4 regions of the Paenibacillus sp. FW507-14B1B genome follow, and region 1 is predicted to be linked to each of the others. Evidence: riboswitches for the same ligand, from Rfam matches in the RefSeq annotation. Region 1 holds a riboswitch; each other region holds the start of a gene.
What was found. Region 1 has a riboswitch for cyclic di-AMP ahead of AC3WJJ_RS04350 (C40 family peptidase). Riboswitches for the same ligand answer to the same signal wherever they lie in the genome.
Positions count from the first base shown of each region.

Region 1 (7,974 bases):
AGCAGCCTTTGACGTCTTCGCGAAGACCATAGCGCCTCCAACTGGGCGATCCAGACGGTGAATGAGTCCAAGGAATACATTCCCGGGCTTGTTGTAACGAACCTTTATGTCATCCTTCAAAATCGTCAGCATATCCGGATCTCCGGAGGAATCTTCCTGAGAGAGGATGTTTACAGGTTTACTGACGCCTAGTACATGATTATCCTCATACAGGATTGGGATATCTGGATATTTATCTTTCATGTGAGTCATAGCCACTAAGATTCCCAGCGACCCAAAATGCCACACGGAAGATTCAGGCCAGAGTTGGTTATTGGAAGTCCAATCTCACCAGCACTAATGCTGCCACCGTATCTTGGTTGCATGGTCATAGAGAGCATGTTCTTCAATACGGTGGGTGATATGCCAGTTGTATACGAGTTAATCAGCATGAAGAGTGGATTGTCAGATAGAATATCTAAACAACTCTCAAGGAACGGATATAAGCTTTGCTCCAGCTTCCAAGTCTCTCCGCTAGGTCCACGACCGTAAGAAGGGGGGTCCATAATAATGGCTTCGTATTTATTACCACGGCGCTGCTCGCGTTGTACGAATTTAAATACATCATCTGTAATGAACCGTACAGGACGGTCTGCCAGACCGGATAAAGCCAAGTTCTCCTTCGCCCATTGGACCATACCTTTAGCCGCATCAACGTGAACAACCTGGGCTCCAGCGTATGCCGCAGCGACCGTTGCTCCACCTGTGTAGGCGAATAGGTTTAGAACTCGAATTGGACGCTGTGCATCAGCAATTTTATTCATCATCCAGCGCCAGTTCGCAGCTTGCTCAGGAAACAAGCCGGTATGCTTGAAGTTTGTCGGGCGAATATGGAATTTGAGTTGATCGTAAGAGATACTCCAACGCTCAGGAAGTTGCTTTTTCATATCCCAATTACCGCCACCTGACGAGCTGCGGTGGTAGTGACCATGCACATTTCTCCATACACCACTATCATTCTTTAGAGGCCATATAATTTGCGGATCCGGACGACGCAGAATCACATCACCCCAGCGTTCAAGCTTTTCTCCGCCTCCCGTATCTATAACTTCATAATCTTTCCAATCATCAGCTACATACATGTTGAAAACCATCCTTCAAATAGTCATTTAAGCTTTATTGTACAACATTTACTGCGTATATTGCCACAGCTTGTGCATATGAGCTTCTCGCTTCTTTCTTAGTGTTCTGGTTTTGTTTCAATGGTTAGTCCTTCGACATGCTTTCGATTCATGAGCTTTCGCTTTTTGCGATTTTCTTTGCTTTCGAGAACGATGTCCAGATCATAGTCATCCGGATACAAATCTTTGCCTGCAATATGCAGCTTGAGACGTTTGTGATTGATTTTGAATTTTTGTTTCTGTATAAGAACTCCCACCATGCCGCGAGAATCAATCGTTTCGTAGACAACACCTGTCCGGTTCATTGATGACACGTATACACTATCTCCTAGTTGATAGGAAGGAAGTGACCGAGCAGGAGCGGGATTATCATCATGATCCGCTTGATGTTCAATTTTGTCTTCTAGTTGATGAAGTGGCGCCGAAGCTTTCTCTAGTGACGATGTGTCCTTAATCAGATGATCTGCTTGAGTGGAGTCAAGTGTCATCTCACTGTAGGTTGTATCTTTTTCACTCACAGACTTGCTGTCTTTCGTGAATACTGTACCTTCCTGGGTTCGCCCTGCTTCTGATATTTGGCGCGAGCGGGTGATGATCGCAGATGGGATACCTAATTTTTCGGCTATAACAAAAGCGTAACTCTGTCCGGCTTCTCCGATCTTTAATCGGTACTTCGGTTCTAGTGTTTCCGTGTCAAATTCCATTCTTGCATTCTCGAAACCAGATGTCATTGTGGCGAAATTCTTGATTTCGGTAAAATGAGTCGTTACCACCACGGTTGATCTTCGGCGATAGAGCTCTTCGAGCACAGCGATAGAAAGTCCAACCCCTTCTCCAGGATCTGTACCTGAAGCCATTTCGTCTAAGAGAATCAAGGTTTTGCCGTTGGCGGTCTCTAGAATGTGTTTAACATTTCTAATATGAGCGGAGAATGTGCTGAGTGCATGTTCAATGCTCTGTCCATCGCCGATATCGACGGAGAGATGTTCAAATACGCTGCACATACTATTCTCCTCTACAGGTATGAGTAAGCCGGATTGTACCATCAAAGTTAACAAGCCTACCGTTTTCAGTGTCAAGGTCTTACCGCCTGTGTTCGGTCCTGTAATAATTAGAGACCGATAATTGTGTCCGATTGTAAAATCCAACGGAACCATGTGAGACCCGATCAGAGGATGGGTAGCTTGTTTAAGTGAAATAACACCTTGATCGTTCAGCTGAACGTCTCTTCCGCCGATCGACAATGCATATTTTCCTCTTGCGATGATGAAATCATATAATCCTACGGTGTCGGTATTCAAGTTCAGTTCATGGTTATATTTCTCGGCGAGAGCGGTTAATTCACTCAATACCTTGGTTTCTTCACGAGCTTCATCTGATTGAAGATAACTGAGCTCCATTTGAAGACTAGAGACTTCGGTTGGTTCAATATAGACGGTCTGGCCGCTTGCTGATTCATCAAGCACAGTGCCATTCACCAGTCTGCGATGTTCTTTCTTAATAGGTAGAACAAATCGTCCATTCCTTTTGCTGATTAGCGACTCTTGCATAATGTCCTTGTGTTTATGAAGTAGGCTATCCAGTTTGCGTTTAATCCGTTCTTCACACACGATGATTTTCTTGCGAATTTTTGCCAGGTCTTTACTAGCTGCATCAACAACACGACCGCCGTGAATACATTGCTCAATTTCTGTTAGAAGCGGTGTTAACTCATACATGGAGGAAGCGTATGAGGCAATTGTAGGAGCAATTTCACTCTTGCTAGTCATATAACGAATGAGCTGTCTACAGCTGCGTAAAAATTGCTGTATGTGTGTAAAATCTCTTTCACTGAGCACATATCCTGTTCCAAGTAACTGTAGAACGGGCTCGATACCTTCAAGTGATGGGATTGGAACACTCGCGCCTGCACGGAGAAGAGTCCGAGCTTCCGCAGTCTGATCAAGCTGATGGCGGACAGCTTTAAGCTGGGTTAGTGGTTTCATCTCAAGAATATGTCTTTTACCAACATACGAAACAGCGAATCGTTCCAAGTCTTGCTGCACCTTATCGTATTGAAGTTGTTTTAGGGTGGTTAAATTCATGGGGATCATAACTCCTTTTTTTGTGATTTATACATTCCTGAAGCAGCCCCGGGCAACAAAAAAAGGCAGAGAATGAACCATAGGTTCACTCTCTGCCTTTAGACAAGTCTACCTGCATATACGATGTCTAGTTAGAATATGCCGACAAAATAACAGCATACTCATAAAAAATCCGCGCTGAACACTCAGCACGGATAAATAGACGCCAAATATACAGGATAGACATCCTGGGCTTCAATTGATATCCGTAGTTCTTAACTAATTGCATAGACGGAAAAATCCACAAGAAAATAAACATAGCCATTTCGGACTATGATTCAAGAAATTTCCAGTCTTATGAAATTTGGTTAGTTAAGAACGCTCACCGACATCAAAATCTCTCCTTAAATAGAAGGTATGAAATAAATATAAATTTTTTTATAGGTGAAAGTCAAGTTGATATATGAAGTAATTTTAAAAATTTCAGCCAGTCATTGACGTTGTTATAGGTATCGAAAAAGTATCAATTTACGTTTAAATAGTTACAATCTATTCATAATTTCATGAAACGGACACAATTTAGACGTAAATTGTCTTGCTGGATGTGTTACCTTATTATGAGTAACTTGGAATAACTAATGGCTGAATCCAAGCGAGCATAACGTTTGGTACGGGGGAACTTAATTTTGGGGTGAATGTTTATTTTTATAAACTAGGAAATACCTCTTTCCGAATCCGGCAACTAACCTCGGAAGCAACAAGGAGGAAAACATCATGAATAACATACTGAAGAAACTTCTATTATCCGGAGCGATTGTTGCTTCATCATTCGCTCTTAGTGCTAATTTTGCAAGTGCCGCAACGTCTTCCATAAAGGTTCAAATTAATGATTCACTAGTATCATTCCCGGACCAGAAACCATTTATTGACGCAAAAGGTTATACGCAGGTACCGATTCGCATGATCGGAGAAAAGCTGGGTGCAACGGTTAAATATGAGAAAGTTAACTCATACATAGTTAAGGTAACGATTAAAAAAGGCAGTACCACAATTGTACTGAAGTCAGGTTCAAGCATTGCTACTGTTGGCTCCAAACAAGTTAGAATGGACACAACGATGCGTGTGGTTGAAGGACGTTCATACGTTCCACTTCGTTTTGTTACTGAAACATTCGGATTCACGCTCAAATGGGATTCTAAGAACAATATTGCTATGTTGAGTACAGATGGCAAAACCTATAAACCAGCTTGGACAGCTCCAGCGCAAAGCGCATCCAAAGGAGCCCAGGTAGTGACTGAAGCTAAGAAACACTTAGGTGTTAAATACGTATGGGGCGGTTCTTCTCCATCGCAAGGATTTGACTGCTCTGGCTACATTCGTTATGTATATGGAAAAATGGGTGTGAGCTTGCCGCACAGTTCCATTTCGATGCATGATAACCATGGAACTCCAGTTTCAAAAAGCAATCTTAAACAAGGTGATCTGGTATTCTTTATCACCAATAAAGTTTCAACTTCGCATGTAGGTATTTATATTGGGAATAATGAATTTATTTCGGCTACAAGTAAAGGAATTACGATCGCGAACATTAACAGTTCCTATTGGGGGCCGAAATATAATGGTGCAAACCGAATTTTTTAATATCGTGAATAGCAAAGGGTTGTCTCCACGTCATCATTGATGACAAATCGGGGACAGCCCTTTTTTTGTGGCAATATATTTTGGGGGATTTCCGTCAATTAATGTAGTAGGTCACGATCTTCGGGAAATTTATCGAAATGATATGCTGCATAGGAGCAAGCGGGATTGATTTTCAAATTCTCTGTTCTAGCATAATCGATGACTTTACGAATAAGCTTCTCGGCAATTCCCTTACCCCTTAATGAAGAGTCAACAAAAGTATGATCTATGCTAATAACATCATTACCGAGGGATGTAAAAGTGATTTCGGCAACGTTCTTTCCTTGTTCTTTGATATAGAATCGTCCGGTATCTGACTGAATTTCCATGATGGATGTAAACCTCCTTTGATCTATTTTTTATTTACCCGAATTTAGTACGCTCTAAACGATTCTCGATAGGCAATACACCCTATGCTAGGCGTCTGCATATGATGAGGTAAGGATAATTCAAAGGAGTGACGATATGACAACATACTCGAATCACCAAGTCGTGTATCAATGCGACCAACATACAGCGAACTCATTGATGCAGCACAAGGAAAAAGTACATCATACGTGCAAAAACGCTGTAAATCGTAAAGTGCGGATACAGACGGTCGATAATGAGATGATCGAGGGAATCATAGTAGGCGTGGACGCAAAATTCGTATATCTAAATATTGATAATGGTGGTTCTCGTGGATTCTATCCGGGTTTCCCACCTCCAAGACCCCCGTATCCCGCCTATAATCCCATTCTTCCGTTAGCTTTGTTTAACTTACTAACGATCAGTCTATTGTTATAAGAATGTTGTAAGATCATCTGATGGAATGAAATGACATAAAAGCCTGTGTATTTTTCCACAGGCTTCTTTTAGTTAAGGGAAATATTTACATATAAATAAACATCATAATCTAGCTTCGTCCTCATAACCATTTACAGAAAGGATAAGTAATCTGGTGTTCCAGTGCAGTGGGTTGTCATTCAAGAGAGGAGGAGGAGGTATTTGTCATCCACCCCAGTAAAGAAAGTGCATTCTAACCCAAGCGTTCTGTCCAAAAGAAAATTCAGATTTAATCGAAATGATTGGATGGGTTACTTATTTAGTGCTCCATTGATTATCGGTGTGCTTGCATTTGCGATCTACCCCATGTTCGCGGCTCTCTATATGAGTTTTCACCAGACATCAGGACTTTCTTTGAATGGAAAGTGGGTGGGATTGAACAATTACAGTTATGCATTACAGGATTCGATATTTTGGCAAGCGCTTTCAAATACATTTGTCATGGGAATATGGTCCGTACTTCTTGGTATTGCACTCTCATTCATCCTTGCAAGTATGATTAACAATCTTAAGTGGCATCTGGGAAGGAATTTTTTCAAAGCAGTATACTTCCTGCCGAACGTGGTATCAGGTGTTGCTACAAGTCTTCTGTTCTCATTCTTGTTCTTCCCGTCTAAAGAGGGACTCATTAACTTCATAATTAACCTCATTGGTCTTAATCCTGTCGGTTGGTTCACGAACCCGGATGTTTCACAGTACAGTATCGTCTTAATGAGCTTATGGGGAGCGCTCGGGTATAACACGATTATTTTTCTTGCAGGACTTCAAAGTGTTCCACGTGATCTTTATGAAGCGGCCGAAGTGGATGGGGCTGGTACTTATCGTAAGTGGCTGTATATAACGATTCCTTATCTACGACCCATTTTTGTTTTTATGCTTATTATGGGAACGATCGGTGGGATGAAAAGATTTACGGATGTTTGGTTAATTGGAGGCACAGCTGGGAATCCAGGAGGAAGTCTGATGACGGTTGTACTTTATATTTACCGAAATGCCTTCTTGGCTTCTCAAATGGGGCTTGCGACAGCCGTGTCCTATCTATTGTTTCTAATGATACTCATGTTGACCGTATTCCTCATGCTTCTTAACCGTCGGAAAGACAGTTTAGATTAAGTAATAGACTTAGCACAGCGATTGAGTATACGCAGATCGGAGGGTACCATGGCGGATACGACTTTTACTGAGAAAATGACGAGGCGTAGAAGGATTTCAATGAATCAATTCTTGTTAACAGTTATTCTGTTTTTAGGTTCATTTCTTATGATTGTACCTTTTCTCTGGATGCTAGTGACAAGCTTCGATTGGGGGGCGAGGCTTAATATTACCTTTCCACCGAAAATTTGGCCAGAAGAGCCATCAATTAGAACGTTTGAAGTTGCTTTTACAAATATCAATATGTTCAAATATATCGGCAACTCTGCCATTGTTAGCGGAGGTGTCATTATTGTTAGCTCGCTTTCGGCACTGCTATCAGGGTATGCGTTATCGAAGCTGCGCTTTAAAGGGGCTAATCTGGTGTTGTTGCTTGCGTTAAGTACGATGATGATTCCGTTCGAGATGACGATGATTCCACAGTACCTGCTATTCAGCAAGCTAGGCCTAGTGGATAATTATCTGGCATTTTATCTGCCTGCAATGAATTATGCATTTGGAACTTTTTTAGCTAAAGCATTCTTTGATCAGCTCCCAAACAGTCTAAGAGAAGCGGCGGTACTAGATGGGGCGAAGGAGATCACAGTTTTTAGTCGCGTGTATTTACCATTATGTACGCCAATTATTGCTACGATGATTATTCTCTTGTTCCTTGGGGTGTGGAATGACATGTTGTGGCCACTCCTAATTCTAAAATCAGCTGCTAAATATACGATTCAAATCGGCCTCGCTATGTTCACCTATAACAATGGTATAAACCAGCAACCAGCCATTATTATGGCCGCTACAACGATTAGCCTCATTCCGGTGATGGTTGTGTATTTATTTCTTCAGCGTTACATCATCGAGAGCATTGCATTATCAGGAATTAAGCAGTAAAGAGCAATGGATTGCCAATCCCATAGGAGGTGTAAGGAGATGAAAAAGACATTTTTACTCATCATATCCTTGGTGCTCGTTATTTCATTAGCTGCTTGTTCGGGAGGTTCAAAGATCGATGTGACTGGTGGTGTGAAGATTGAACAAGTGTCTGATATGAAAGGAACAGTTCGCGTTGCTCTAGCTGGGTGGCAGCTCGATAACGGGATCGACGC
Region 1 is NZ_JBYSWS010000001.1:918,037-926,010, reverse strand. It holds gene AC3WJJ_RS04365 (RluA family pseudouridine synthase) at 1-252, opposite strand, end outside; gene AC3WJJ_RS04360 (class I SAM-dependent methyltransferase) at 258-1,121, opposite strand; gene AC3WJJ_RS04355 (endonuclease MutS2) at 1,220-3,244, opposite strand; cyclic di-AMP (ydaO/yuaA leader) riboswitch at 3,854-3,995, shown strand; gene AC3WJJ_RS04350 (C40 family peptidase) at 3,998-4,864, shown strand; gene AC3WJJ_RS04345 (GNAT family N-acetyltransferase) at 4,963-5,232, opposite strand; gene AC3WJJ_RS04340 (hypothetical protein) at 5,369-5,689, shown strand; gene AC3WJJ_RS04335 (carbohydrate ABC transporter permease) at 5,891-6,841, shown strand; gene AC3WJJ_RS04330 (carbohydrate ABC transporter permease) at 6,890-7,759, shown strand; gene AC3WJJ_RS04325 (ABC transporter substrate-binding protein) at 7,799-7,974, shown strand, end outside.

Region 2 (7,974 bases), on a different contig from region 1:
CCGACATCATACTCCGTCTTCTTCGGCTCATGTGTATGCTTGCCTCCTATTGAATAATAGTGATGATGGCTTTGGTTCCCCTTTATTATGTACATAGAGCACGGCTCCTCATTCTTCATCTTCATGGCAACAAAAAACAGCACCCGCATGACGGACGCTGTTCTGCATTACATAAAGTTATGACTTGATATAGGTTATACGCAATTGGCAGTCTTCGTCTAACACCATGATTTCCACCGTCTCGGTTAACACATCTGCATAACTATAAGACACTCGTTTAAAGGTTTGCTGATCTTGATCTAACTTTACAATGAAAACAGAAGGGTACGTTTCTTCCAAAACACCAGTACGCTCAACGGTCTTACGGCGACCACCGTTTGCCCGCAGCGTAATTTTTTGCCCAAGATGAGCATCCAAACTGCGTTTGATTTCCAACAGCGCATTTTTAGCCATTGTCGACGACCACCTCTTTCCTTGTCCATTATACCAATTTACCAAGTCAATGTCAAATCAAAACCATTAATTATATCAGCATCAAAAATATCTTGTCAACGAATTTTTTTTGAACATTTAAATGTCGAGCGTAGATCCGTTATTATGCGCAAAACCGACAACAAATATGTACATATTGCTCAATTTATCACAGCTTGTCCTCTTTATAAGCATGCTGACAAATACCTGATGCTTTTCGTTTGTAGTATGTCTAACTTGAACCTAAAAAACCCCTAATACAGGGGTTTTTTTAGATACTCTTTTTTCCACTTCTGCGAAAGTGAGCTTGAACACTGTATTTAGCTAACCGATGGAGTCACTTTCAGCGTAGATAGGTCATTTAGACGCGGCAACCCAATTCGATAAGTCCCACGGGTCTCAATACCGCCCACGCCCTGACTGCCACTTATCGTATTGTGTAGCACGTCATTCATGTTGACTGTTTCACGAACGGATGTATACGCCGCTTTAGCAGCAACATAAACGGGATCAAGTGCATGAATGAGCACACGTCCTGGTGAGCTTGCAAAATTAGCCCCTGCCTGTAATAGCGCCTCAAAATGAGATTGGCATGCTCCTGCCACAACAACAAGCGTATCCAAATTTCGTTCATACTGCCTTGCTACTTGGATCGCTTGCACAAAGTTCTGAGAATTTTTATAGCTGTCCAGGCTATATAGGTCACGAGATTGACTTCTTTTCAAGACACCATCATGCCCAGTAATAACAACAATATCTGGACGAACACGCGGCAACATGCGGTACAGAGCTTCCGCCATGGTCGACTCGTGGATATAGTGACCTTCAGCTGGAACCCGAAGCTGATTGTATAAGCTAAGGCTCTTTTTTAAGTAAAGGGGATCTCCATCAAGATGCAACACCTTACCGGGAACGTCAAAATAGCCCTTCTCACCGGATCCCCATTCACTTCTTAAATCTGCCAGACGCCTTTCGCTTTGCTCCTGGCGGTATTTTTGCAGGCGGGTTAACGACTCATTCGCTTTAATTTGCGCCTGTTTCGTCCGTTCGCTCATCGTAGGATGCGGCACTTGTACCAGGTCCCCAAGGGGCGCGTCGGCCAGCAGCCGAAAGTCCGTTCCTTTGATGATGGCTGTGTTCTGCTGCACACCTTCCACTCGGAACGTGACATCGCCGCCGTACGATCTACGAATGACCAAGTCTCCAAAATTCATCACAATATCACCCCTACCTCCATCGTATGGGCATCTGTATCGATTGGTTCGTATACCTTTGCAAAATATCCAAGAAAGCTCCAAATAAAAAAGACGCAGCCTATAGCTGCGCCTCACCTTGCTTCATCTGTCTATTAACGTATACCCGCGCTGAGCAGCACACGGCTAAGACGGGCGTACTCCTCGATACTAAGTGTCTCACCACGTCTAGATGGCTCAATTTCAGCCTCCTGTAATAGCTGTTCCAAACGCTCACGTCCCTCTCCTGGGAAAAAGCGGCTCTTCAGGTTATTAGCAATCGTCTTACGACGCTGAGCAAATGAAGCCTGTACCACCTCAAAGAAATGAGCCTCATCATCAACCTCAACTGGAGGGTTCTCCCGAACCTGCAGACGAATCACAGCAGACTCTACATTCGGCTGAGGAATAAATACAGTATGAGGAACCGTACATACAAGCTTCGGCTCACTATAATACTGAACAGCGATGCTCAGACTACCATAGTCTTTGCTTCCTGGCGAAGCTGCCATACGTACAGCAACTTCTTTTTGAATCATAACCACGATATTCTCCAGTGGCAGTTTCTCTTCGAGCAGCTTCATCAGAATCGGAGTCGTAACATAATACGGCAGATTCGCTACAACACTTACCTTAGATACACCGTCAAAATGCTCGCGGAACAACTCTTGCAGATCCACTTTAAGCACATCTCCATGATGCACTCGTACATTCGGATAGGGTTCTAGAACCTCCTTAAGGATTGGTATAAGCCTCTGATCGATCTCTACGGCTGTAACCGCTCCTGCAGTCTGTGCAAGCTTCTCTGTTAGAGCACCAATCCCTGGTCCGATTTCTAGCGCTCCTTTATCTTTATCCAGGCCTGCAGCCTCTACAATTTTGTACAATATATTTTGATCGATAAGAAAATTCTGGCCTAGACTCTTCTTAAAAGAAAAACCATTGCGCGAAATAATCTCCTTCGTTCTTCTCGGGGTTGAAATCTCCTCAATACGTGTCATATTTCCGTACCTCCCTCTTCCAGCTGGGCAAGCGCTGATGCAAATTCTTCGCGTGATATTTGAAACATGGCTAGACGCTTGTGAAACTGTTTGCCATTACAATACCCAATACCAAGCAGATTGCCCATGATCATCCGTCTGGCAGCAGCCTGAGGATGCACAATTAGACCCGCTTCAAGTAAGTCATCAAGTCCAATCAAGCTCTCTGATCCCTCAAACGACGTATGCACGCGTTCAAGGGCATGCCGGATAGATTCCGGCGAAGCATTCTCCACCCCAATGTCTCCTCGGCGTGTTGCGTCTGCTTCTGGGATAAAAGCGTGTTTGCATCCAGGAACCTTGGTATCAATGATCTTGCGAATTCGCTCACCTGCATGATCGGGATCCGTTAAGATAATAACTCCGCGCCGCTCCTGTGCTAGCGCAATTCGTTTCAGTATACGGCTGTTAATGGCCGATCCCCCGGTTTCAATCGTGTCTGCCTCTACTGCCCGTTTGATGGCAACTGTATCATCCCGGCCTTCCACGACAATCACTTCTTTGATCATTCGTACGTTCTTCCTTCCCAAAACAAAAGAAGAGGATAAATCATCCTCTTCTTAGCATCACATTCATATTAATTAAATAGTATAGCATTAGCATGGCATTGTAAAACGAAAATCATGCGTTAGTTAAGCTCCGGCTTAACTGGACCGATCACATAAACCGTGCGACCGCTCTTGCGTCCAAAATTAAGTGCCGCCTTAAGTGAATCATAGTACACATCGATTTTGTTACCCTTGATGGCACCACCTGTATCTTCAGCACGGCGGAAGCCAACGCCCTCAATATATACCCACCAGCCGATCGGAATCACATTCGGATCCACTGCAATCGTACGCCCTTCCGTTACACGAGTACCAGAAGCAGTGCGGGTACCGATGCCACTCTCTTCAGCAGAATATGCTGTCATCGAAACGTTATTTAATACCTTTTTATATTCGAAATCAACACCGGCTCTAGACACCACATTATTCGCTTTTTCCTTAGTGGCTACCGATTTAGTTGCTGACTTCGCTTGGGATGGTGTAGAAGCCGTTCTGGATACAGTTGCTTTATCTGCTTGTGCAGATACAGTTTCGACAACTGGTTTCTCAGGCACTACAACCTTTTTAGTTCCAACTGCAATAATTTTATCCTTCGTCTTCCGCTGTACTTCTTTCTTAATAACCTTCTTCGAGATAAACTTCCCATCCTCGTATACCTTCTCAATGTGGTGGACCACAATGCCTGGCGCTCCACTCTGCAATACACGGTTATCTCCTTTTTCCAAAGAAGGGTCTGCCGTCTTAATCACTCGGAAAGCACGATTCTCAGTCTGTTTAACAGTTTGTTTCGTGACGCGCACGACTCTGATTTCCTCTTGACCGACAAGTTTTGTATCTAGAGAAGGTTTCACTGTATCTTCGCCCTTGATTGAAATACCCGTTTCTTTGAGTACATTTCCAACCGTATCTTGGGTAGTAAATATTGTATTTTGTTTGCCGTCTGCGTTCACCGTAACCGGTATTGCGCGTTTGATAATAATACGGTCTCCATCTTGGAGTACACCATTTAACGGCATAGAAACCTCATCCTGAGGAGTCAGGGAAATAGCTTGCTCATCCAGCACTTCATGCAGCAAAGCTCCATGGGTTTCTACTGTGGTGATTCGGCCATCAACCACAAGTTGAATCTCTTTGCCCGCCCGATTGTGAGCAACCAGCATAACGAGCAATGTAATTGCGATGGCGCCAATGGCGGCCAGCATTAGTTGACGCAAATTCTCATGCTTCCATCGTAATGCGTAAGACATGCTGGATGATTGTGATTCATGGGTCTCTTCGTGTTGAAAAATGCCCACTATGTCATCCTCCTTCATAGCCCCGCCGTCTAGGTAACGCATGATTGCATTTGACGCGACTATAGCAAATTGTCTCACAGAGTGCTCTGCTATCTATCTACACCCTGCGTTATTCCCCGTCTTCCCGTCCACACAACCGTCACCTCCTGTTTACCAACAGTATGACGGCACCCTCTCCAATATTCTAAAATAAAAGAAAGCCAAAGAAAGAGTTATAGAGACTCTTTCGTGGCTTCCTGATGTCTACAATCTGGAAATGGTATGCACGAGTTTGCCTCTCTTACTTGCGCTTACGGAGTTAGCTGTCGGGTTCGGACGTAAGAGAGACGCCCTATCTCAAGTCATCCGCTCATGGCGGCTGCCCTCAAATTCACCCCAAAGACCCAAAAAGAAATCACATACAGTTCAGCTTTGCATCTCTGCCAGCTATCCATGTATTGGTTCCCCCGTTCTCCAAATTCACTTGGAGATTAAGCGAGACGGTTCATAAAATATTCAGCTGTTCAATTTCGATCAGCTTCCTATCACTGAAAAGATGATATCCTGTTTCGATACAGGTTGTAAAGCAACAATCAACCACATTTTTTCAGGTAAAAGGTTAAAATATTGTAATATAGTCGCCTTTTTTGATTAAAAAACTTTAATTGGTCGCTAATGCTCTGTTTTTCATCCGCTTTACTCTCGATTTCAAATTATTCCAAATCGTTCCATTGCATTTCTGGTTGTAATTAAACCTAATTCTTCCAGAGACAACCCTTTTATGTCAGCTGCCACCTCTGCTACAAGACGGACGTGTGCAGACTCATTTCGCTTCCCGCGAAACGGATGTGGTGTTAAATATGGAGAGTCGGTTTCGATGAGCAATCGGTCCAATGGAACCTGTGCTAGGACCTCTTTGGGCTGTCTTGCATTCTTGAACGTAATGGGTCCCCCGAATGAAAGATGAAAGCCCATATCAAGACACAACTTGGCTGTTTCCCAACTGCCGGAAAATGAGTGCATCACCCCTCCGACCTCAGATGCTTTTTCTTCTTTCAAAATCTTCACGATATCTTCATGCGCATCCCGATTATGAATTACAATCGGCATATTCAGTTCCCGAGCAAGTCCAATCTGACAACGAAGAACCTGGTGCTGAACCTCCTTAGGTGAGGTATCCCAATGATAATCCAGGCCGATTTCACCGATAGCCACGACTTTCTCATGATGGCAAAGAGAGGTGATCCATTCTAAATCTCCGTCTTTCATCGTAATTGCATCTACAGGGTGCCAACCTACAGCAGCATAAATAAATTCATAAGTTTCCGCTAATTTCATGGTGGTAGGGATCGTCTCTCGATTAAAACCAATATTAATCATATGGGTTACGCCAGCTTCAAGCGCGCGACCTATAACCTCCTCGCGATCTTCGTCGAATTCAGGGGCATCTAGATGTGTATGTGTGTCGAATAACATTATGATATAATCTCCTCTCATGTCGCAGACCAGCCCAAAGAACTGCTGGTGTTTATTATTTACTATTCTGTTGATGCTGATTATTTAATTTGCTCAAACACAGAAGCGATATCTTTAGGCAACGTGTTTAGTACAGGTCTTACCTTTTCCTCGGGAAAATACAAGCGGTAGCGTCCACGATGGATTCCACTAATGGAACGTACAATATCTGATACTTCAGAAATCTCCCGTACATGGTCATGTTTATCTAGTAGCAGAATCTGTTTATCACTCTCAGGCGAGCCTGAATGAAATTCATCATAAGGAAGATCGGTTGGATAATCAATCTCAAAGTCATATTTCGGGTTTAATCCCGCTTCTTGAAAGGCTTGGCGGATCCCGTCGATGGTCTCCATATCAATCGTGTCGATTTCTACATATTTATAGAGACAACGATTCATAAAACGACCGCATAAATCACTCAGAAGCTCATCCTTCTCCTCAGTCCACTGTAGAAAACTTGTCTGTATCAAAGCCTCGTCTAAACGCAAATACTGACCGACAGTAATGTCGCCTTCAAATAAAGAAGGAAGTGGATCTACCATAAATTTAAAAATAAATCCTTCTTGATATAGCTCCTTTGCTCTTTTGAATATTTGCCGCAAAATAATTTCAGAGCTCCGTGTAACGGGATGAAAATATACCTGCCAATACATCTGATATCTGGACATCAGATAATCCTCTACAGCATGCATGCCTGATTCTTTCACAACTACGCGATCACGATACGGACGAAGCATACGCAGTATCCGGTCTATATCAATAGTTCCATAATTAACGCCGGTATAATAAGCATCTCGTAGCAAGTAATCCATCCGATCTGCATCAAGGGGACTTGTAACGAGATTAATAACAATAGGCTTTTCATATGTCTTGTTAATAACAGAGGCTACTCTTTTCGGAAATTCAAAGTCCACTTCCCGTAAAACGCTGTTCACATTCGTATCTCCAAGAACAATACGACAGGTCCAATCCTCGTGGTTCATATGAAATGCTTCTTCTATAGAATGAGAAAAAGGTCCGTGGCCTATGTCATGAAGCAGTGCCGCACATAATGTCAATAGACGCTCTTCCTTCGGCCAATCTGGATAACCACTTCGTTCAAATTGAGAAATGATTCTTCTCGTTATTTCATATACACCAAGTGAGTGTGAAAATCGACTATGCTCAGCTCCATGAAATGTCAGGAAGGAAGTCCCAAGTTGCCTTACCCGACGAAGCCGCTGAAATTCAGGTGTATTAATTAACCGCCAAATGATGTCGTCCTGAACATGAATATAGTTATGAACCGGATCTTTAAACACTTTTTCCTCGCTAATTGGCAAATGCATGGTCCTTCATCTCCTATTCCTAAACTACGAATTCATCGCTTTAACACTTTTTTTGATATATAATGTCGAATGATGTCGAAGTAAGTAAAAAGGTGTTTTCCAAATCAATATGAGTAAAACGAAGTCAATTAACCTACTACATTTGACATTTTCCTAGTAAAATAGAGGGTTTTGTTCACTATAATTTCGTAAATAAGTTTCTTATTTTCAAAATTATAGGTTGACTGATTTGGGAATCGTTGGTACTATAAATAACATAAAACATAGAACAATGTCGAATTATGACTTTTTTAAATTATGGCGAGAGGGGCATCAATCAGTTATGATGAAATCAACAGGTATTGTAAGAAAGGTAGACGAACTAGGACGGGTCGTTATTCCAATTGAACTCCGCCGTACACTAGGAATTGGTGAGAAAGACGCCTTGGAAATCTACGTTGATGGTGAGCGCATTATGCTCAAGAAATATGAGCCTGCTTGCATCTTCTGTGGTAACGCAGAGAATGTAACTTACTTCAAAGGTAAAATTGTTTGTAACGAATGTATCTCTGAAATTCCATCAC
Region 2 is NZ_JBYSWS010000009.1:44,075-52,048, forward strand. It holds gene AC3WJJ_RS24940 (small, acid-soluble spore protein, alpha/beta type) at 1-31, opposite strand, end outside; gene veg (biofilm formation stimulator Veg) at 178-453, opposite strand; gene yabG (sporulation peptidase YabG) at 792-1,685, opposite strand; gene rsmA (16S rRNA (adenine(1518)-N(6)/adenine(1519)-N(6))-dimethyltransferase RsmA) at 1,820-2,704, opposite strand; gene rnmV (ribonuclease M5) at 2,701-3,252, opposite strand; gene AC3WJJ_RS24965 (resuscitation-promoting factor) at 3,372-4,586, opposite strand; cyclic di-AMP (ydaO/yuaA leader) riboswitch at 4,859-5,073, opposite strand; gene AC3WJJ_RS24970 (TatD family hydrolase) at 5,274-6,041, opposite strand; gene AC3WJJ_RS24975 (HD domain-containing protein) at 6,122-7,411, opposite strand; gene AC3WJJ_RS24980 (AbrB/MazE/SpoVT family DNA-binding domain-containing protein) at 7,734-7,974, shown strand, end outside.
Region 2: linked by a shared signal. The riboswitch ahead of AC3WJJ_RS24965 (resuscitation-promoting factor) and the one ahead of AC3WJJ_RS04350 (C40 family peptidase) in region 1 are both predicted to bind cyclic di-AMP.

Region 3 (7,974 bases), on a different contig from region 1:
CTCAGTGCTGAGGACGCTAGACGTTCAAGAAATCTCTCTTTAAGTAGCGGAAGACTCTCGTTTAACTGTTGTTTCAATTGATTTAGATGTTCCTGATTTCCACGCTCTTCATCCATTTCGACTTTTAATTTATCCAGTATCTCACGGAGTTCCGCTGATGTAACCGGTTTCAAAATAAAATCTGTGACTTGTAGTTTCACAGCTTGCTGTGCGTATTCAAAATCATCATATCCCGTCAAAATTATGATCTTCGTTCGTGGATACAGCTCCACGATGCGTCGGGAGAGCTCCAGTCCATCCATAAAAGGCATATAAATATCGGTTAATACGACATCTGGTCGAAGACTAGCAACGACTTCTAAGGCCTCTTGTCCATTCTCACTTACACCCACACATACAAACCCATGTTCTTCCCATTGAATACGATCCCTAATTCCTTCTCGGACAATGGGTTCATCATCCACTATGATGATCTTATACAATTGAAACGCCCCCAACCAACCTAATGATATAATGTACGGATGAGCATGTACCTGATTACTCCTTGCAAATCATGAGAAGATTCCCATTCGGATCTTTAATAACAAACCATTGATTATTCTCGATCGTCGTCACGATATCAACTTCTGTTTCCACAGCGTAGGCGAATGCTGCTTCCAAATCATTCGTAAGTAGCATGAATGCAGGCGTTGTAATATGTGGTGCTCCACCCGGTTCCTCGCCTCCCCACATGGGCATTGTGTCTAAGATGAGTCCGGTTCCTTGCATAGGGAGAGGACATAAATGTCCATTCAAAATTTCACACTCCATTACATTTAGCCCAAGGAGCTGGCAATACCACAGTCGAGATTCCTCAAGGTCTCGAACCGGTACAAAGACACTACCTATTTTGTTTTGAATCGGGCTCTGCGATATAGAGAAGTGTGTGTCCCTCTCGTAGCGCTTCATCATATTCCCTCCAAATTGAACTGTTATTGTATTTAAGATAAAAAAACCGGATAACCTGATTACAGGCCTCCGGGTACGATCATGATGAAATATGATTAGAAGTATGGTGCGTGCTTAATAGAAACAACGCCTATTCTCTCGAATTTCGTCTGGCATCCTAAACGATAACCATCATCGATCTCTTCAGGATCCAGTCTATTCTCTTCGGCTTCATTCGCAGCGGACATATACTCCATTCCTTCACTTATATGACAACGACAGCGAGCACAAGTCCCTCTTTTACAAAAAGAGTTCCAATCAACTTCATTCCGTTCTGCAAGTTCGAGAATCGTCATACCGACAACCGGAACAACATCCTGCTCGGTGTTCCTTCCTCGTAACAGGACAAGCTTCTCTTCTGTACTTGCTTGTCTAGTAGGAGTGGATGCCTCGGAAGTTTCAAGAACAGATTCTTTCTTCTCCCGACCTTTCCAAAATTTAAACACGCTGTACTTCCCTCCTCAATCAGATAGACTAAACTTATGTAATTAGGGAATTCGGCAGAAGATGCTTATGGAGCAATCTCTTGATTTCAAAAATATCATTCAGTTCTGTAATTTCTCTGCCTGTATATTTCTCATAAATTGCTTTTACAAAATTCGCACCAAAATCATGCATCAGCGTTCCTGCAAATAATCGATCAATAAACTCATTATACTTCATCCCCAGCCCCTTAATAAACTCAAAAATACCTTCGATATCACTTTGCAATAATTCAAATATAATCGGAGGAAACTCATATTCAACCGGTGCAATTGTACTATCAGCGAAATCAATAATATAGAGCTGTCCAATCGTGTTGATCAGTACATTGTCACCTGTTAGATCACCATGCACATGAACATAAGTTTGAATCTTATACTCTCTTAGGTAATCTTTAATTTGCTTGCTTACTTCGGGTGCTGCAATATGCCATCTCTCGTTATGTACTGCTCTATCTATAAGGAATTCACGACTAAACTCTTCATCAGGACGAATATTTAACTTCGATAAATTATGCTGCAGCTCTTTGATGAACTGTTTCTTTTTTTCGAGAGTTAATTGAGTGAAGACATCGCCAGCACTTTCCCCTTCAATATAATCCATAATGAGGTATTTGAATGCATACTTATCTTTTAACGTGCCCGCAGCAACAATGGATGGCGTATGAATCCCTTGCTGGATGGCTCTTTGCATTGCTGTTTGTTCAGCTCTGTAATCTGAGTCTGTATCTAAACCCGATTCTGATGGCGCAAAAATCTTAATGACATATTCCCCTGTTTTGAACACCGCATTAGTTCCTGGCTTCAAATGAGAGATATGCTCTGCTCCAGTCAGTTGTTCTCTTGCAAATATTTCTTCTATTAATAGCCTGAAATCTTCTATGGACTGATAAACAGCTCCCCAGGAATGCCAGTTGTTAATTTCTCTTCGAAATAAGTAAGACATAACGATTAATCCTCCATGTTCATCACTTTGAAATACGATCATATATTTAAAAAGCCCGCGATATTAATCGCGGGCTTTGATTCATTATTAATTAATAGTTCCTACCATCTGCACATAATTCTCTTGACTGATCACTCGACGTGCAGTTACATAACGAGTCTTATAATAAGATTCAGACAATTTACTGATTCTTACACCCTTACTTGTTGATGCATGAGCAAATTGATCATTTCCGACATAAATTCCTGCGTGAGAAACTCCACGACCACTTGTATTAAAGAATACCAAATCTCCCATTCGAAGGTCTTCTTGATCTACATGAGTCCCCGCTTTGGCTTGTGCAGCGGATGTACGAGGCAAATCTAGATCATATTGATTCATTATGTACAGAATAAATCCTGAGCAGTCAAATCCACTTTCCGTTGTTCCACCCCATTTATACGGAGTTCCAACCAACTGTGTTACTTGACTTTGAAGCTTTGGCATATCAGCGTATGCTGTGAAGGCGCCAGAAGAAAAAATAAGTGCAGACCCTAGTAATGATATAATGACTTTCTTCAAAACACTTTCTCCCTTCGGTGCCTACGGAGTTAGCTAAGGGTTCGGCTGAAGGTCTCCTATATTCCCTCTATTGCAAGAATAATTCACCCGGATCGGTTCCCCCGTTTTCAAAAACGAAATTCGGCAAAATTCATTAATATTTTGTAACCCTATCATACTGTAATATATTTTGGCTAGATATGTCAATGATATGAGTGACAAAAATGTAATTTCTTCCTCTACTTATTCCTTCTCTCACTATCATTCCCCTATTTTTTACCTATCCGTAAACGGTTGGACTATACCAGATGTTATTTCAAATTAAGACATCAAAAAGGGGCTGTCCCAAAAGATCTAGGATCTTGCGTGATGGCCTCGTTTGTTGTTGTGAGATGCTCCGCGTACGAAACGTTCCTCCCCTCGCTGTTGCCCCCAAATTTCCGGGAATTATTCTAGCAAGGAAGAAATTCGGGGGCAAAGGCGACCGCTACCGCTGGTCCGGAATCGTTTCGTTCTCTCCGCTGCTTCGTGCATACCATTCAAAGACAGATAACAGAAGGAAACCGCCCTCTAGTAGAATGGAAGTACGACCAACCATGTAAGAAGGATTTGTACATTCAATATACCATTGATCAATTTTATCTGCCAATGGATTTAGAGGACGACATTCCGTCCAATCACCTTGTTCGTGTAGTCAATGAAGCGGTCAATCGCTTAGATGACCGAATCTTCCAGGATGCCTATCAGGTGGAGGACGAAATAGCTAACTCACCAAGATCCTCATTTACGCCTACACCCAGCGACTGTATTCCTCTCGTCAAATCGCCAAGGTACTCGACAGAGAGCGGATATGAGATTCGAAAGCGACACTACCGGGGAGAAAGCTGTGAAGGTTGTCCACTCAAAGAAGCTTGCACCAAAGCTAAAGGGAATCGTGAAATCACGGTAAGCATGGAATACCTTCGGTACAAACAACAAGCTCGTGAGAAACTTAGAAGTGAGAAAGGGTACGCACTGTCGGTTTGAAGGATGATGGAACCGGAAAGTGTATTTGGGCAAATCAAGAACAACCGAGGGTTTAGACGATTTCTGCTTCGAGGCCTGTCGAAAGTCAGCCTTGAGGTCGGATGGCTTTCACTCGCCCATAAACTGTTGAAGAAGGCGGCAATAGACCAAAATAAAGACATGGCGGTGCTGGGATAACCTCCCTGACTCCACCATGTCTTTATTTTTTGCTCCATATTTCACTCATGTGAGCTGCTTCTTTAAACAAGAATCTACTATTAACTCTACTAATATCGTTTAAGCTGCCATAGCTCGGCATGCATCAGCACATCTGAAACATGCCTCGGCGCAGCGCTGGCAGTGTTCATGATCATGCTTTTTGCATTCATTGCCGCATCTCTCACACATTTCTGCACATGCCTCGCAGATTTGTTTGACATAAGAGCTATTAATAGACATTGCATGTGCTGCAAAGGCACATAAATCTGCACACTCTCGATCTAGGCGGATACACTCCTTCATCATTTCCATATGTTCTTCTTCCAGACAAGCGGAATAACAGTGGTTACAAGCCTGCATACAACGTAGACATTCATCGATACATTTCTGCATTTGTTCATGTGACATAGGTAGTTCTCCCTTCAGAATCGAATTTCACCTTTTGCAAACGAGGCTACCTCTTATTAAACAGAAATTGTGTGGTTTCTGTGTAGAATGGATATATACTCACAAAATTTTCACAAAATACATCACAATCGAGCTTTCATTGACTAGTCGTTTCAACTTCTTTAAACTGAAATGAACAAGAAAATCGGCATTCAAGAAGCATGTATAGAGGTGACTTATGAATAGAGAGATATTTGAGAGCAAAATGGCAACCATCATCGACCCCAATCTAAAACTTCCTTTGATTCAGATTGGATACATCCGTGATGTCATGTTGAAGGAAGACAAAGCTGCACTGACCCTGATCGCTACCGAACAAGATCAGACACAAGGCGTAACAGAAACCCAGAAACAGCAGATCGAAGAGCTGCTTCGTACCATAGGAGTATCAAATATACATATAAGAATAAAGACAGTATCCGAAGAGGAGAAACAACACATATCCGTTAGAGCACTGGAGATGCAACAATCACAGACAAAATCAGCAGCAAGACCTGCAGCTCCGAATCCCTTTCCAGTGAGCCCCATGGTTAAAGCTGGGGTGAAATTCATCGCCATTGCTAGTGGCAAAGGCGGCGTTGGTAAATCTACTGTGACTCTGAATCTCGCAAAAGCTTTGCATAAAGTCGGTAAAAGAGTCGGCATTATTGATGCTGATATTTATGGCTTCAGTATACCTGACATGATGGGGATTCATGAGAAACCTGAACCTACGAATAGTCGTCCCACACCACTGCAGCGAGATGGAATCCAAGTGATCTCTACAGGTTTTTTTGTCAAAGGTAATGATCCTGTCTTGTGGCGTGGCCCTCGGCTTGGAAGAATGCTCTCTAGTTTTTTGAACGATGTAATGTGGGGTCCTCTGGATTATATGCTAATCGATCTTCCCCCTGGGACCGGTGATATTGCCCTAGCTATCCATCAGATGCTACCAGAGTGCTCTGAAATTATCGTTACGACACCGCAATCCACAGCTACAGTTGTTGCAGAACGTGCAGGAATGATGGCACTCCAGACCCATCACCATATTATTGGGGTTATTGAGAATATGTCTTACTATGAAGATCTGTCAGGAAATAAACATTATATCTTTGGTAAAGGCGGCGGTTCAAAGTTAGCAGAACAGCTAAATACCTCCGTGCTGGCTCAGGTTCCGATCATCCCGGATGAACAACAATCCACGAATCCTGATCTTCTGAAGCAAATCTACGATGATATAGCTATTCATGTTGTTCAGACGCTTTCATAATGATTGTAAATTAAAAACACCCTTCCCTATAGGTGAGCTGAAAGTAACTCTGCACCTATGAGGAAGGGTGTTTATTTAAGTATTAGCTTCATTTGTTCTTATAGTATTCCACAGCCTTTTCGTAATAAGGCTTCTCTTCTTCCGGCAAATCATCGATATAAAATACTGCTGTCACGGGACAAGCTGCTTCACAAGCGCCACAGGAAATACAAATATCCGGGTCAATGTAGAATTGATCGTCTCCTTCTTCAATGCAATCAACTGGACATACGTCGACACATTCACCAGCTTTTTCATCTATACAAGCTGAGCCAATAACATACATGGATTAATCCCCTCTTTTCGCTAATCTACTCTAAGCTACCTCATTTAATCATACATCAAAACTAGAAAAAGTAGGACAAGAAATATCCTCATAAGGACTTTTTAAACAAAAAGATATAATAATTATGTGAAACATTTATTACTTTGTCAATTCATTTTAGGAAAGATCTTCTATTCTAATCCTCCGTCAGTACTTATACGCTGGAATTATATAGATGTTTGAATTTAACAAAACTCTTGGGGAGCGTGAATGATAAATGGGACCCTTTACTAATGACTTGTTAAGAGACAAAGTTATATTAATTACCGGTGGTGCCACAGGACTTGGCCGCGCTATGGGTGAGAAGTTTTTAGAGCTGGGAGCTAAACTTGCGATCTGTGGCCGCCGCGAAGAAGTACTGAAGAATGCAGCAGAAGAAATGAGTCCCTTGGGACACGACGTCTATTATAGAAGCTGTGATGTACGTGATCCCCTTCAAGTCCAAGCGCTTATCGATGCTGTAGAGAGTCACTATGGTGGCATAGATATTCTCGTAAATAACGCTGCCGGCAATTTCATCAGTCCCACAGAACGACTATCTTCACGCGCTGTTGATGCAGTACTCAACATTGTACTTCACGGGACTTTTTATACAACCCTGGAAGTCGGTAAGCGCTGGATTGAGAGAGGTTCATCTGGAACCATGCTTAATATCGTGACAACCTATGCTTCAACGGGTTCCGGATATGTTGTACCCTCCGCGGCCGCCAAGGCTGGGGTACTGGCGATCACCCGCTCACTTGCCGTAGAATGGGCTCCCTACGGTATACGTCAAGTTGCCATTGCCCCTGGTCCGTTTCCAACAGAAGGTGCATGGTCTCGGCTGGCTCCTACCCCAGAGTTTGAACAGAAGATGATTAATCGCGTTCCACTTGGTCGCGTTGGCAATAAGGATGAGTTATCCAATCTGGCAGCCTTCCTAATATCTGATTACGCAGCCTACATTAATGGCGACGTTATTACAATCGATGGCGGTGAGTGGCTTCAAGGTGCTGGACAATTTAATGATCTTGGTGAGTTAACCTCTGAGCAGTGGGATGAAATTTCTCCTTTAACCCGTAAGGGTAAGTAAACCGGATTGGTATCCATGGTTGAAGTTTGATTGAAGTTCGTGTTTTAACTACCTAAACACAAAATATCCCCTTCTGTGTACCTATAAAGCCCTGTACACGGAAGAGGATGCATATAAGAATATTACACAATAAACCTGAGTCTGCTCTATTCGAACTGATCCACAAGCAGTGCATAGACAATTCCAGGTCCATGGACACCAATTGTCAAGTCGTTCTCTATATCCGCAGAACGGCTAGGACCCGAAATAAAATGGATACCCGCTGGAAGACTCTCTCTTCCAGCTTCATCAAAGTTCACTAATATTTCACCAAGACGAGTCTTTAAGCGTTCTATCGGAATAATGACAATGAGTACTGTGGGAAGCAAACTAACAGATCTGCCTTTGTCCGGCGAGGACATGACAACCATCGATCCGGTATACGCTGCCGCATGATCCGCCACAACGATTCCGAAGTCAGCTTCTGCTGCTGTTGAGCGCCAGTCTGTTTCAGGATGGTCATTCCAGACGGAAATCTCTGTATTAGGAAGCGTGCTCTCTAAATTAAGTTCCGAAAGCTCCTTTTGATTTTGCCTTAAGATCCGACTAGCACTCATCTCTCCTGCTTTCGTCGTAATGAATTGCTTCACTTGGTCCATGCCCGCTACATGCACAACATAACCA
Region 3 is NZ_JBYSWS010000002.1:134,430-142,403, forward strand. It holds gene AC3WJJ_RS08695 (response regulator) at 1-482, opposite strand, end outside; gene AC3WJJ_RS08700 (VOC family protein) at 538-948, opposite strand; gene AC3WJJ_RS08705 (2Fe-2S iron-sulfur cluster-binding protein) at 1,044-1,433, opposite strand; gene AC3WJJ_RS08710 (phosphotransferase family protein) at 1,468-2,415, opposite strand; gene AC3WJJ_RS08715 (C40 family peptidase) at 2,503-2,976, opposite strand; cyclic di-AMP (ydaO/yuaA leader) riboswitch at 2,980-3,112, opposite strand; partial or broken gene AC3WJJ_RS08720 (transposase) at 3,796-4,158, shown strand; gene AC3WJJ_RS08725 (four-helix bundle copper-binding protein) at 4,258-4,587, opposite strand; gene AC3WJJ_RS08730 (Mrp/NBP35 family ATP-binding protein) at 4,805-5,875, shown strand; gene AC3WJJ_RS08735 (ferredoxin family protein) at 5,964-6,200, opposite strand; gene AC3WJJ_RS08740 (SDR family oxidoreductase) at 6,457-7,311, shown strand; gene AC3WJJ_RS08745 (LutC/YkgG family protein) at 7,458-7,974, opposite strand, start outside.
Region 3: linked by a shared signal. The riboswitch ahead of AC3WJJ_RS08715 (C40 family peptidase) and the one ahead of AC3WJJ_RS04350 (C40 family peptidase) in region 1 are both predicted to bind cyclic di-AMP.

Region 4 (7,974 bases), 290 kb from region 1:
CGTATACTCCTCGCGCAAAAGGCCAGAGGCGTAGATATAACAAGTTTATCGCTGCCTAAGCGCTTTTTAGCGTATATCCCGATTATAGTGCCACTACTGTTTACAACCATCCAGCGTGCTGAACAACTGACCTACGCTATTGATGCACGTGCTTATGGTAACGGCAAAGGAAGAACTCGCTTTGAACAATTGGAATTTCAGAACCTAGATTATCGAGCTGGTGGAATAGCCATAGTAGTTGCATTGATTCCAATCGTATTAAACTCAAGTGGGATCTGAAAGATCTTATAGCGGAGGCGCACAACATGAAATGGAATACTCGTATTACTGAATTATTGCATATTAAATATCCAATCATTCAAGGAGGATTGGCTTATTTAGGTTATTCAGATCTGGCGGCTGCCGTTTCGAATGCAGGGGGACTTGGACAGATCACAGCTATGAGTCTTCCGAATGAAGAGGCTCTTCGTCAAGAAATTCAACGTGCACGGCAATTGACAGACAAGTCTTTTGGTGTGAACTTTGCAATTGGCATGCATGGTGTTTCCTATATGGATCGAGTTGAGGTTGCGATTGAAGAGGAATTACCTGTAGTAACGATCACCGGCGGAAATCCTACCGAGATTTTAAAGAGACTTGAACCTACTAATATACGTGCACTGGTGCTTGTTTCTTCAAAGAGACAGGCACAAAAAGCTGAACAATTAGGAGCATCTGCAGTAATCGTGGTGGGACAAGAGGGTGGAGGACATCTGGGGCGTGACGATGTTGGAACCATGGTACTCGTTCCTCAGGTTGTTGATGCCGTATCAATACCTGTTCTAGCTTCAGGAGGGATCGGAGACGGTCGAGGATGGATGGCTGCTCACGCACTTGGTGCAGAGGGAATTGTAATGGGTACGCGATTTATTGCAACGCAGGAATGTGTTCATGCTTCTTATTCCTATAAAGAGGCGCTAATAGAGAGTGCTGAAATGGATACGGTCGTCATAAAACGCTCAATCGATTCTCCTGCCAGAGTACTTCGAAATGAGTACGCTGACAAAATAATTGAAATCGAGCAAGTCTCACCAACATATGAAGCTCTAAAAGATTATATTAGTGGTGAAACCAACAAACGGTGGATTTGCGAAGGGAATAAGGAGGAAGGCTTTGGTTGGGCAGGCCAAGTCACAGGCATGATACATGATATCCCAACCGTATCTGAGTTGATAAACAGAATGGTTAAGGAAGCTGAGTGTATTCGAAGAGTGTGGGGAAGTTAAACATGAATAAGGAATTGTTATACAAGAGAAAAATCTTCCTCGTCAATAAAATAGACAGCTGATAGCTGTCTATTTTTTAATTGATTTGTATCGCTATTGAACCAAATAAGGGATTAGCCGTAACTTGAAATCAACGCTATTCACTTTCCATACTCCATTGATATAGATCAAATTACAGATTCGATCCTCTACATAATCCTGATCACCAGTTAAAGTGGGACCGAGTACCGTAGATTGTATCCAGATAGCGGAATTCTTACTTGTATAATTAACAGTGGTTACTGGAGGTTCTTGGTTTAAATCCGTCGATCTTAATTCGTTATTCTTCATAATGGAATCAATGAAATAATCCGTAAAAGATGCTTTGAAATGAGAATTTATATTTTTAATTAACGATAGGTCTGCTGCTTCATTCAATTTCTGAGATAGTTGCTGCAGTCGAGTGCCTGTAATTTTTTGGACGGTTTCATAGGTTGGTTGCTTGATGTTGACCACAATTTGCAAGCCATCCAATGTAAGATGGGCTTCTTTGGATTGTTGATTCCAAGTCACATTTGCACCTAGTGACTGACTTATAAATCGAAGCGGGACATAAGTAGAGCCATCAATAATCTGAGCCGGAGAGTCAGTCTCAATATATTTAAGGTCGTATTCAAGATCTTCAGAGACAGATGGAGTAAGCACAATTCCTCGATTAACGTTTGTCGCTAGTAGAATTTTAGTATCACCTTTTTGTAAGGATATGGTCTTTTCGTTCTGATACCACTTCACAGGTATATTGAATTGTTCAGAGACAGCTCGTAATGGAATGAAGACACGATTATTGAGTATGAGCCCATGGTCTATGTTAGCATCTTGTTTCGCCGCATAAACCGGAGATGAAAGTACGGGTACGAACAGTAAAACGATCGCAGCCAACTTTAAAGTAACTCGTTTAAACACATAACCCCTCCTATGATTACTAAACTTATCCAATATCTTAGTTGTACATTACACCCATGAGTTATTAAATTCAAATAAAAAAACTGTTTTACGTGTTTGCTCGTCTTCATTTACAGAACGTTTTATAGAGAAAGGAAAAGGAGAGGAGATCATGATGGGCTCCCAAGCCGAGATGAAAAAGGTGGTGCTGGCAGGAACGGATGAGGAGACCGATTTTTACCAGTCCATTATGGAACACCAAGATACACTGATTAGTATTGCATATAGTTACTTGCGCAATCGGCATGATGCCCTCGAAGCCGTGCAGGAGATGACTTGCCGAGCATGGGTTAAGCATTCAACATTAAAAGATAAGAAGGCATTCAAAGCCTGGATCATTCGTATCTTGATCTATGTTTGTATTGATGAACAGAGACGACGTAAACGGGCAGTACTGTTGCCTGATGAAGAGTTGGAAAAAGCCACTCGTGAACATGCTTTTGAAGGATTCAATCATGACAGACTTGTGATATGGTCTCTTCTGAAAGAGGTGAAACCCAAGTATCGCCATGTGCTGCTTCTAAAATACTACAATGACATGACATTATCAGAGATTGCTGCGATTCTCCGCAAGCCAGAGGGGACGGTAAAGACCTGGCAGCATAAGGGGCTGGAGCAATTAAGGAAATTAATGAAAAATCGGGGGGAATGGCAAGATGACTAGTCAGGAAGAGCAAGCTATGTTTACTGAGGCAGACGTTATCCAACAAGAACAGAAGCAGCACTTACATCCTATGGATGCGACATATGCCATTCAGCGTGGGTTTGCGATGGGACGGACACGACGGAAATCACGATCTTTTACGATGAAAATGGCGGCTATATCCCTCACAACCATCATGGCTATTGGTTTATTGTTACTTAGTCCGCTGATGGACACCCACGCTCCGCAGCCAGCACAAACAGCACAGGTAGTCAATGAAAGAACGATGGACTGGGGTACCCTGGATAAGTTTAAGAGTATGGCCGCCTACGATATTGATGGAGGTACATTGGAGTCTGCGATACGAAATGACTATATACAGGTGATCAACAAGTCGGCGAAATCAGGACCTTACCAGATTACCATCGATGCCGTTACTGCAGACGAGAACAAGTTAATCTTGTTGTATACGGCTACATCAGATTCGACTCGGGAAATATATGATGTGAACAGTGTTCGCATGACAGACATACAAACAGGTCGTTATCTAGGGAATACGTCGAAAATTGGTGGCTTGGAAGGTCAGAGCTGGCAGGGGCGTTCAACGTTAGAATTTGATCGTAGTAAGCCTTTACCGAATCGTATTGAAGTCGATTTCCAAATTGCCTCCGTTGATCCCGGTAAGCTTTCTGATCCCAAGACAGGCACGATCCGTTCAGAGATGAACTATTCAGAGCGAATAAAGGTAGAGTTCGACTTGGACCCGAAATTTTCTTTAACCAAGACGGAGATATATAAACCGGATCAATCGTTTATGCTTGGCGATCATCAAGTGTTGTTATCCAAGGTTGAAGTTTCTCCGCTGATGACAAGAGCTACATTCGTATATAATCCTGGGAAAACAAATAATTTTAAAACTAGAACTTCAATTAGCGAAATGCTTAATCACCATGAAATTGTCTCAGAAACGGCTGAAGGGAAAATGTACAAAGCGCCTAGTATCTCAGGAGGCGGAACTGAGGACGGGATGCAGTATGTATTTGGCAGCAATATGCTGGATGAGCCCCAATCAATCGTTTTGAAGTTATCTCCTGAACTCAACAGATCAAAAACAACAGTACAGGAACATGAAGAGCCTGTAATTGAGCTTAAAATAAAATGAGAGTTCTGAAAAGTTGATCCTATATGGAGAATAGGCACCTAGCGTTCGTGTTAAGTCCACATTAAGTCGCCTTATTGGCTCAAAATCAGATCATTCATAAAAGAAAAGAGCAGACCTAAATGCGTCTTCTCTTTTTTTCTTTAATAACAAGAGCGAAATCGAGATAATTCACGATAATAAGGGTGTTGAGCCTTTGTAATCGGTATCATGAAATGATATCCGGTATTTTTAAACCGATTTGTGTCTCTTTGGATCTTTACAGTAAGTACGGGATGGGAGTAAGATTCATTCATAATCTTGAATGTGATTCCAGTTTGGAAGCAACATTGAATAGTCCTAGATCGCTGAATTCTTAATCAGAAGCGGGGGAACCATTAAGATGAGGCTAATCTCATCTCAGGGGTGAATCACTTGGCTAGTTGCTAAGTGTAGGGATACTTTCGATCCCGAATCCGTCAGCTAACCTCGTAAGCGTTATGAAAGAGGATTTGTCGTGAACTTTGTTTTTTCAAGTCACGGGAAAGTCCAACTTTCCTGTGGCTTTTTTGATGTGCCTAAATGCTGATACGGGACGCCGTAAGACACATCCATTCCTATAATTTTATCCACTGGCGGTGAACTAACGATGGCAGCATTAAAAAGACTTTTGATAGGTCGACCATTGAAATCGAACGAGTTAGGAGAACAAAAACTTAACAAGAAAAAAGCACTAGCCATCCTATCCTCGGATGCTTTATCATCCGTGGCATATGGTCCTGAACAAATCCTACTTGTTCTCATTACAATAAGTGGAGCAGCTCTTTGGTATTCAATACCTATTGGGATCGGAGTATTGGTTCTACTAACGGCCTTGATACTTTCTTATCGTCAGATCATTTATGCTTATCCGCACGGTGGTGGAGCGTATGTTGTATCTAAGCAAAATCTAGGAGTTCTCCCTGGACTTGTTGCCGGGGGTTCTTTACTCGTGGATTATGTTTTGACTGTAGCGGTCAGCGTCTCAGCAGGAACAGATGCATTAACTTCGGCATTTCCAGCACTCCATGAACATACGGTGAGTATAGCTGTTGCATTTGTCATACTGATCACAATTCTAAATCTCCGTGGAGTAACCGAATCTGCTACGGTGTTAGCATACCCTGTCTATTTATTCGTATTTGCATTATTTATTTTGATTGTGGTGGGTATGTACAATATATTCACGGGGCATGTTTCTCCAGATTTACATGCTCCGATCGGTACGCCAGTTGCTGGAATTAGTTTGTTTTTACTCTTAAAGGCATTCGCCTCAGGAAGTTCGGCACTCACAGGCGTTGAAGCGATTTCCAATGCAATTCCTAACTTTAAAGATCCTGCACCTAAAAATGCAGCAAGAACACTAATGGCCATGGGAATCCTGTTAGCTGTATTATTCTCAGGGATTGTATTCCTTGCCTATTATTATGGGATAGCACCAACAGCGCAGGAGACCGTCGTATCTCAAATAGCCAAGCAGACTTTTGGACGTAATTTTATGTACTTCTTTATCCAGGGAACTACAGCACTTATTCTTATTCTTGCTGCCAACACAGGCTATTCAGCATTTCCGCTTCTTGCAGTTAATCTAGCTAAGGATAAATTTATTCCAAGAATGTTTACCGCACGGGGAGATCGGTTAGGATATTCGAACGGTATTATGATTCTCGGCTTCTTATCCATACTGCTGATTATTGCTTTTCATGGTCAAACCGAGCACCTCATTCCCTTATACGCAGTGGGTGTATTTATACCATTCACACTTTCTCAGACAGGGATGATGTTGAAATGGATTCGTGAGAAACCGGCAGGATATGTGCCAAAACTCTTGATTAATACAATAGGAGCATTGATCAGTTTAACGGTATTCCTAATGTTCTTCATGACTAAGTTTTCACAGGTATGGCCATTCTTTATATTCTTACCGGTCATCGTGTATGTGTTCTATCGAATTAAGAAGCATTATGATGCTGTTGGTGAACAACTGCGCATCTCAACTTGTGAACCATCGGTTGAAATCAAAGGTAATGTTGTTATTCTGCCGGTGTCAGGAATAACTCATGTCGTTGAGCATTCATTAAACTATGCGAAGTCTTTATCAGCTGACCAAGTTATTGCACTCTACATTCCGTTTGAAAGAGAAGAGTTAACTCGATTCGAAGAAAAGTGGAAGAAGTGGAGACCCGATGTTAGGCTTGTGACGATAAATTCTCCATACCGGAGTATTATTCAGCCATTAGGTAAATTTATTGATACAGTGCAGCGTAAAGCGGCTGAATCTCAATATCAAGTAACGGTCGTAATTCCTCAATTCATTCCTAAAAAAGGCTGGCAAAACCTACTTCATAACCAAACCAGTCTTATGATTCGTGCATACTTGCTGTATCGGAAGGATGTCATTGTTACGACAGTTCCATATCACTTAAAGAAATAGATGATATAAGTTCCCCACTTGAATACACGAAAAAAACAGCGTTAGGCTTTTTTTAAAGCCAACGCTGTTTTTTTGAACAATCAAAAGATTAAACCCATTATTCGTTATCCATATCCAATAAAATGTTAATCATGCTTGATCGGAAATCGCCACTGTACATACATTCGTCGATTTCTGTAAGGTAAGTAAACAGAAAGTACCCGGTCACATCTTCAATTTCTTCATCAATGGCCTCTGATGCCTTAGTTAGATAACAGAATTGAATGGTTTCTTCCGGATTCAGGATACCTAGTGGGTAAGGACAGCCTTGAAGCGGAATTTCGTGTTCATCCTCTAGAATGACCACACCTTTCTCAAAAACGTCTATGTCTTGATTCCATCCGTCCAAGCTGAACTCTGCTGCGAGTGATCCAGTATTCTTGACCGTAATCGTAAACGATAGTAATTCGCCAAGACCAACCAAGTAATGATCCGGAACGGCTGTTACCATGAAGTTTGGAGCTAACAATTCAACGGTGACCTTATCGGAAAGTGACATTTGACGAATGAGACGACCATCTGGAATACGGAATGTAAACGTAACAGAAGCTTGATTTTCTGCAACAATGGATGCTGGGGGAGGAGCTTTTATCTTCTCTACAATTGCATCAAAAGTCACCTTCACTTGTTGATCCGGTCTTATTGTCCCTAGAAATATCCCTTGTGAAAGATTGGCTCCATGTACTGGATTACCATCCATAAGTATACTTCCAGGAACGAGAGATAGGTGTTTCGGAAGAAGGTCTTTTAGGGTAGCATCCACGGCGAAATCGCCATCATTGCTAATGTCGCATTGGTAACGAAGTGTGCAGCCGATCGTAGCTCTCTGCTTATTAACACTTTTTCTGATAATTACGATGGGCTGGATTACATTCACAAAAAGTTCATTCGACTGAACCGAAAGCTCTTCGCTATCAACCGAGTATTGTAAATACCCCTGCAGGGGAAAAGGATTAATCTCCACCGAATCGCAAATTCGAAGATTGACTTTGATACATATCGAAGCACCAGGTTCAATAGTACCCAGAGGTATACCATCCTCAGGTTGAATCGTTGGATTATGCATATCATCAATCACGACACTACCTGGAACGAACGTCACTCCTGATGGCAGCGGAACATAGATCACCGAACTGGCAAGAGCAACATGCCCCTGATTCAGTACCAATAGCTGATAGGTAATTATATCTCCGCTGAACGTCTGGTTTGTGCTGACTTCTGCAATCAGTGACACAAAATAGGGGAGTACGGTGATTGATGTCGAATTGGAGTGAATTGTACCAGTAATCGTCCTTCCTTCTAGTGAGCGGAACTTATAGTCGGCTCTTCCCATATTGCTGACTTCGAGTGAAGGAGGGATGGATACTAATATCACCTGAAAAACGACATGAATCGAAGAGTTCATATATACTTTTCCAAGGTTAACACCATTATT
Region 4 is NZ_JBYSWS010000001.1:625,787-633,760, reverse strand. It holds gene AC3WJJ_RS02770 (energy-coupling factor transporter transmembrane component T family protein) at 1-279, shown strand, start outside; gene AC3WJJ_RS02765 (NAD(P)H-dependent flavin oxidoreductase) at 306-1,265, shown strand; gene AC3WJJ_RS02760 (copper amine oxidase N-terminal domain-containing protein) at 1,359-2,207, opposite strand; gene AC3WJJ_RS02755 (sigma-70 family RNA polymerase sigma factor) at 2,359-2,910, shown strand; gene AC3WJJ_RS02750 (DUF4179 domain-containing protein) at 2,903-4,051, shown strand; cyclic di-AMP (ydaO/yuaA leader) riboswitch at 4,384-4,541, shown strand; gene AC3WJJ_RS02745 (APC family permease) at 4,677-6,500, shown strand; gene AC3WJJ_RS02740 (hypothetical protein) at 6,598-7,974, opposite strand, start outside.
Region 4: linked by a shared signal. The riboswitch ahead of AC3WJJ_RS02745 (APC family permease) and the one ahead of AC3WJJ_RS04350 (C40 family peptidase) in region 1 are both predicted to bind cyclic di-AMP.